2 regions of the Nonomuraea sp. NPDC052265 genome follow, and region 1 is predicted to be linked to the other one. Evidence: riboswitches for the same ligand, from Rfam matches in the RefSeq annotation. Region 1 holds a riboswitch; the other holds the start of a gene.

Region 1 (3,400 bases):
CGTTCGTGCCGTGGGCGGAGGACGGGATCAGGCACACGTCACGCTCGGTGGCGCCGTTGGCCTGGTGGTAGGCGCGGATGGCCAGCAGGCCGGCGAACTCGCCCTGGGAGCCCGCGTTCGGCTGGATGGAGACCGCGTCGTAGCCGGTCACCTCGGCCAGCCAGCCCTCCAGGGTGCCGATGAGCTCCCGGTAACCCTCGGTCTGGGCCTCCGGCGCGTACGGGTGGACGCCCGCGAACTCCGGCCAGGTGATCGGCTCCATCTCGGTGGTGGCGTTCAGCTTCATCGTGCAGGAGCCGAGCGGGATCATCGAACGGTCGAGCGCGATGTCCTTGTCCTGGAGCCTGCGCAGGTAGCGCAGCATCGCGGTCTCGGAGCGGTGGCTGTGGAAGACCGGGTGGGTCAGGTAGTCCGACTCGCGCAGCAGGTCGGCCGGCAGCGCGTCGGCCGACAGCTCCACCTCCTCGCGCTCGACGCCGAAGGCGGCCCACACCTTGACCAGCTCGGCCGCGCCGGTCTTCTCGTCACAGGCGATGGAGACGTGGTCGTCGCCTGCCTGCCACAGGTTGACGCCCCGCTCGGCGGCGGCGGCCACCACCTCGGCGGCCCGGCCGGGCACGCGGACGAGCACGGTGTCGAAGAACTCGCCGTGCACGACCTCCAGGCCGGCCTCGCGCAGCCCGCCGGCCAGCGCGACGGCGTGCCGGTGCACCCGCAGCGCGATGCGGCGCAGGCCCTCGGGGCCGTGGTAGACGGCGTACATGCCGGCGATCACCGCCAGCAGGACCTGGGCGGTGCAGATGTTGCTGGTGGCCTTCTCGCGGCGGATGTGCTGCTCGCGGGTCTGCAGGGCCAGCCGGTAGGCGGGGTCGCCGTCGACGTCGACCGACACGCCGACCAGGCGGCCGGGCATCTGCCGCTGCAGGCCCTCGCGTACGGACATGTAGGCCGCGTGCGGCCCGCCGAAGCCGAAGGAGACGCCGAAGCGCTGGGAGGAGCCGACGGCGATGTCGGCGCCCAGCTCGCCGGGGGCGGCCACGAGCGTGAGGGCCAGCAGGTCGGCGGCGGCCACGACGAGCGCGCCCGCCTCGTGCGCCCTGGCGGCCACGTCGCGGAAGTCGCGCAGGCGGCCCGAGGCGCCCGGGTACTGCACCAGCACGCCGAAGCACTCGGGCAGCTCGCCGTCGAGGTCGTGCTCGACCAGCGTGATGCCGAGCGGCTCGGCGCGGGTGGCCAGCACGGCCTTGGTCTGGGGCAGCGTGTCGGCGTCGACCACGAACACGTCGCTCTTGGATTTGCCCGCCCGGCGGGCCAGCGTCATGGCCTCGGCCGCGGCGGTGCCCTCGTCCAGCAGGGAGGCGCCGGCGACGTCGAGGCCGGTCAGGTCGGAGACGACCGTCTGGAAGTTCAGCAGCGCCTCCAGGCGGCCCTGCGAGATCTCCGGCTGGTACGGCGTGTAGGCGGTGTACCAGCCCGGGTTCTCCAGCAGGTTGCGCCGGATGACGGCGGGCGTGACGGTGTCGTGGTAGCCCAGCCCGATCATGGAGGTCAGCACCCGGTTGCGGGAGGCCAGCTCGCGCAGCTCGGCGATGGCCTCGGTCTCGCTCGCGGCGGCCGGCAGCTTGAGCCGGTCCTTGGCCCTGATGGCCTCGGGAACGGCCACGGCCACCAGATCGCCGACGGACTCGAAGCCCACGGCCTCGAGCATGCGCTGCTGCTCGGACTCCGATGGGCCGATATGCCTGGACGAGAACGGCGGAGCGGACAGGTCGGTCATGGAGGTTGCCTCCTGAGGCGTGGAGACCGGCGCCGGGGCGCGGGCGAGTGCCGGATCTCCCCCTCTGTCAGCGCGACGTCATCGCGACCTGAGAGCTTCACCCCGCCGTGGGGCTTGCACCGTCGGTGAGGTGCGCCTGGCGGGCGCACCTGCTTTCCAGAGTTGCCTCACCCGAGCGGTACGGGATGCCTGAGAGATTCCGGGGAGGGTTGCTCCTTCGGCGCCCCAGGACCGAGGCCCAGGGACTCTCCCGCACGGGGTCGTCAGCCTTACTCTGTCCTAGATTACTACGGTGTGTTCAGCGGTTCAGCTCACCCCGTGCGGCGTGCGCGCCGGCGCTTGGCAAGCTCGTCAGTGGGATGGTCGGCCGGGACGCTGTCCTCGACCGCCGCCCGTTCCCCCGGCAGCTCCGCGAGGGAGCCCTCGACCTCGCGCCAGACCCGGCCGAGCGCGATGCCGAACACGCCCTGCCCGCCCTGGAGGAGATCGATCACCTCGTCGGCGGAGGTGCACTCGTAGACGCTGACCCCGTCGCTCATGAGCGTGATCTGCGCGAGGTCGGCGACCCCGCGGTCACGCAGATGCTGCACCGCGGTGCGGATCTGCTGCAGCGACACTCCCGTGTCGAGCAGCCGCTTGACGACCTTGAGCACCAGGATGTCGCGGAAGCTGTAGAGCCGCTGCGAGCCCGAGCCGTGCGCGGCTCTTATCGTGGGCTCCACCAGGCCCGTGCGCGCCCAGTAGTCGAGCTGCCTGTAGGTGATGCCGGCCGCCGAACACGCTGTGGGCCCGCGGTATCCGATGTCGGCGGGCAGCGTCGTGGGCTGCTCGTCGAAGAGCAGGCCCTGCTCTCCGGCACGCTGCCGCGCACTCTCACGCCGCACCGGATCTTCCTGGCCGGCCGTCTTTCCCTCGCCGCTGCTGACCGCCACGCGGACCTCCGGCTTTCTCTCATCCCGCGGCCTGATCTGGGGGTTCGTAAAGGGCGACCACGGGTTTCACTTGCACCGTAGGACCGTGACCATGCTCAGTCAACGATCCGGCTCGGCGCGTCGTGAAGCGTAAATGCACTGAAATACCTACCCCGCCCTGCCGAAGTCCTCGGGAGTGATCGTGTCAAGGAACTCCCTGAACTTCTCCACCTCGTCCTCCTGGTCGTCCGGGATGATCACACCGGCCTCCTGGACGACCTCTTCGCTGGCGAAGATGCGGGCGCCGGTACGCAGGGCCAGGGCGATCGAGTCGGACGGCCTGGCGCTCACCTCCACGCCGTTGGAGAACACAAGGTCGGCGAAGAAGATGCCGTCACGCAAAGCGACGATGTTGACCGCGCGCAGCCCCACGCCGAGCGCGCTCAGCACGTCCCTGAACAGATCATGGGTGAGCGGCCGGGGCGGCGGCTCCTCGGCCTGCGCCAGGGCGATCGCGGTCGCCTCGGTCATGCCGATCCAGATCGGAAGGAACCGTTCCCCGTGTGCCTCCTTGAGCAAGACGATCGGTTGATTTGTGGGCATCTCAACTCGTACGCCCACGACCTCCATCTGCAACACGGGCTGCTCCGTATTCGACCGGCCGGTCGCCCGGCACAGCTGTTGACTGGGTCGCTTCTGCTCCACACTTGTG
Region 2 (3,400 bases), on a different contig from region 1:
CACGAGCAACGGCGGCAACCGCGCCTCGGGCAGGCCGGGCTTCACCGCCTCGATCAACTACATCAAGGGCAAGCTCGACGCGGCCGGGTTCACCACCCGGGTGCAGAGCTTCAGCGGCGGCAGCAACCTGATCGCCGACTGGCCGGGCGGCCCGGCCAACCAGACCCTGATGCTGGGCGCCCACCTCGACAGCGTCGCGGCCGGACCCGGGATCAACGACAACGGTTCCGGCTCGGCCGCGCTCCTGGAGAACGCCCTCACCCTCGCCGCCCGCAGGCCCACGCTCACCAAGCACGTGCGGTTCGGCTGGTGGGGCGCCGAGGAAGCGGGCATGGTCGGGTCCAGGTACTACGTCCAGAACGGCGGCGCGAGCGGCGTCGAGGTGTACCTGAACTTCGACATGATCGCCTCGACCAACGCCGGTTACTTCGTCTACGACGACGACGCGGCGATCCAGCGGACCTTCAACGACTACTTCGCCACCATCGGCCTGCAGACCGAGGGGGACAGGGAAGGCGACGGCCGCAGCGACCACGCCTCGTTCAAGAGCGCCGGCGTACGGGTCGGCGGCCTGGCCACGGGGGCCGGGGCGGTCAAGAGCTCGGCGCAGGCCGCCAAGTGGGGAGGCTCGGCCGGGCAGGCGTTCGACCGCTGCTACCACAGCGCGTGCGACAGCTACCCGAGCGCCGTCAACACCACGGCGCTCGACCGCAACACCGACGCCATCGCGTACGCCATATGGAAGCTCGCCGTGGGCACCGGCACGCCCACGGAGAACGACTACTCGATCTCGGTGACCCCGTCGTCGGCATCGGTCCAGGCCGGTCAGTCGGCTACCGCGGCGGTCAGTACCCAGGTCACGTCCGGCCAGGCGCAGAGCGTCGCGCTCTCCGCCGGGAACGTGCCGAGCGGGGTCACCGTCTCCTTCAGCCCGTCCACGATCCAGGCGGGCCAGTCGTCCACCGTCACGGTCGCCACCACCAGCGGCGTCGCGGCGGGGACGTACACCATAGGGATCAACGGCGACGGGGCGACGGCGGACCACTCCGCCTCCTTCACCCTGACCGTCGGAGGGGACGGCCAGGGCACCACCTGGACGGCTTACAAGCCGTACACGGCCGGGGACGTCGTCACCTACCAGGGGGTCGGCTACCGCTGCCTCCAGGCGCACACCAGCCTGCCGGGCTGGGAGCCGCCGAACGTGCCCGCCCTCTGGGCGCGCGCCTGATCCGCACGCGGGCCGGTTCGCACCGGCCCGCCTCCAGGCCGCCGCGTGCGAGCTGACCTGCCATGACCGGCTCGCGCGCGGCCACCAACGCGGCCGCGGCCCCGCCTCTCCGGGGCCGCGGCCGCTTTTCGCTGCGTGCGGTGTGCTGCCAGATACAGGGGCGAAGCGCGACAACACCCCCATGACGGCACTAGGCTGACGGACATCACCGGCGAAACCGTGCGGGAGAGCACTCTGACATCCGGTCAGGGTCCCTGAAGGAGCAAGCCCTCCCCGCGAACCTCTCAAGGCAAAGGACCGCGCGGCAGCCCTGTAAGGCGTTCTTACGGGGAGGTGACCTCTGGAAAGCAGGCCCTGGGGCCTCGCCGAAGGTGAAAGTCCGGTAAAACTCGGGCGAAGCTCTCAGGCATCCATGACAGAGGGGGAGGATGCTGGCATCCAATCCTGTCCTGAGGTGCGACAAATGTCCCGACCTACGCCGCTACGAGACGTCCACGAGGCCCTAGGCGCCACGCTGACCGACTTCGCCGGGTGGCTCATGCCGCTCCGGTACGGCAGCGAGTCGGCGGAGCACAAAGCCGTACGCGAGGCGGCCGGGCTGTTCGACCTCTCGCACATGGGCGAGATCTTCCTGACCGGCCCGCAGGCCGCCGACGCCCTCGACTACGCGCTGGTCGGCCACCTGTCGGCGCTCGTGCCCGGCCGGGCCAGGTACACGATGATCGTGGACGAGCGCGGCGGGGTGCTCGACGACCTGATCGTCTACCGGCTGGCGGACGAGGAGTTCATGGTGGTGGCCAACGCCTCGAACTCCGACAAAGTCGCGGATGAACTGAAAAATCGCACTAAGTCGTATGACGTGGTGGTCGATGACCGCTCCCAGCAGTACGCCCTCATCGCGATCCAGGGCCCGAGGGCCCAGGAGATCCTGGCCACGCTCACCGACGCCGATCTCGACGGCCTCAAGTACTACGCGGGCCTGCCCGGCCAGGTCGACGGCCGCCAGGCGCTCATCGCCCGTACCGGCTACACCGGCGAGGACGGCTTCGAGCTGTTCGTCGCCAACCAGGACGCCGTGCCGCTCTGGCGCGCCCTGGAGGCGGCGGGCGAGCCGTACGGGCTCAAGGCCGCCGGCCTGTCCAGCCGCGACACCCTCAGGCTGGAGGCCGGCATGCCGCTCTACGGCAACGAGCTGAGCTCCGACCTGACCCCGTTCGACGCGGGGCTGGGCAGAGTGGTGAAATTCGACAAGCCCGGTGACTTCGTCGGCAGGGCGGCACTGGAGGCGGTCAAGGACGACCAGCCCCGCCGCCGCCTCGTCGGCCTGGTCGCCAAGGGCCGCCGGGTGCCGCGTCACGGCTACCCGGTCACCCGCGACGGCGCCGTCGTCGGCGAGGTCACGAGCGGTGCGCCCTCCCAGACCCTGGGGAAGCCCATCGCGATGGCCTACGTGGACACCGGGGCCGACACAGGTCTGGCCGTGGACATCCGGGGCAGCCAAGAACCTATGGACCTGGTCGAGCTGCCCTTCTACAGGAGGAACAAGTGAGCAACATCCCTGACGACCTGAGCTACACCAAGGAACACGAGTGGGTGTCGGGCGTGGACGACGGCATCACCGTGACCGTCGGCATCACGGCCTTCGCCGCCGAGGCTCTTGGTGACGTCGTCTTCGTGCAGCTCCCCGAGGTCGGTGCGACCGTCGAGACGGGTGACTCGGTCGGCGAGGTCGAGTCCACCAAGTCGGTGAGCGAGATCTACTCGCCCGTCGGCGGCGAGATCGTCGAGGTGAACCAGGCCGTGGTCGACGACCCGTCGCTGGCCAACACCGACCCGTACGGCGACGGCTGGATGTTCCGCGTCCGCATGGAAGGCGACGCGGAGGACCTGCTGTCCGCCGAGGAGTACACGGCGCTCACCTCGGGCGAGTCCTGACATCGACGCCGGGGCCCGCGTCGGGCCCCGGCTTTTTCTGAACTGAAGGGCGCCCATCAATGGCGATCAGCGTCTTCGACCTCTTCAAGATCGGCATCGGACCGTCCAGCTCCCACACCGGCGGCCCGATGGCCGCCGCGCACAAGTTCGCCCGCGGACTGCACGACGACGGCCTGCTCCCCCGCGTGGCCCGCGTCGAGGTCATCCTGTACGGCTCGCTCGGCCTGACAGGCAAGG

What was found. A riboswitch is a leader RNA that binds a small molecule or an ion and turns the genes downstream of it on or off. The one in region 1 is predicted to bind glycine.
Region 2: another riboswitch for glycine. It lies ahead of gcvT (glycine cleavage system aminomethyltransferase GcvT); the one in region 1 lies ahead of gcvP (aminomethyl-transferring glycine dehydrogenase).

What each region holds. Positions count from the first base shown of each region.
Region 1 covers NZ_JBIUBJ010000004.1:150,451-153,850, forward strand. Annotated here, with positions in the region: gene gcvP (aminomethyl-transferring glycine dehydrogenase) at 1-1,777, opposite strand, end outside; glycine riboswitch at 1,944-2,040, opposite strand; gene ACIHAD_RS14280 (MerR family transcriptional regulator) at 2,089-2,709, opposite strand; gene ACIHAD_RS14285 (bifunctional nuclease family protein) at 2,857-3,327, opposite strand.
Region 2 covers NZ_JBIUBJ010000001.1:103,099-106,498, forward strand. Annotated here, with positions in the region: gene ACIHAD_RS00485 (M28 family peptidase) at 1-1,228, shown strand, start outside; glycine riboswitch at 1,441-1,538, shown strand; glycine riboswitch at 1,559-1,657, shown strand; gene gcvT (glycine cleavage system aminomethyltransferase GcvT) at 1,692-2,777, shown strand; gene gcvH (glycine cleavage system protein GcvH) at 2,774-3,163, shown strand; gene ACIHAD_RS00500 (L-serine ammonia-lyase) at 3,223-3,400, shown strand, end outside.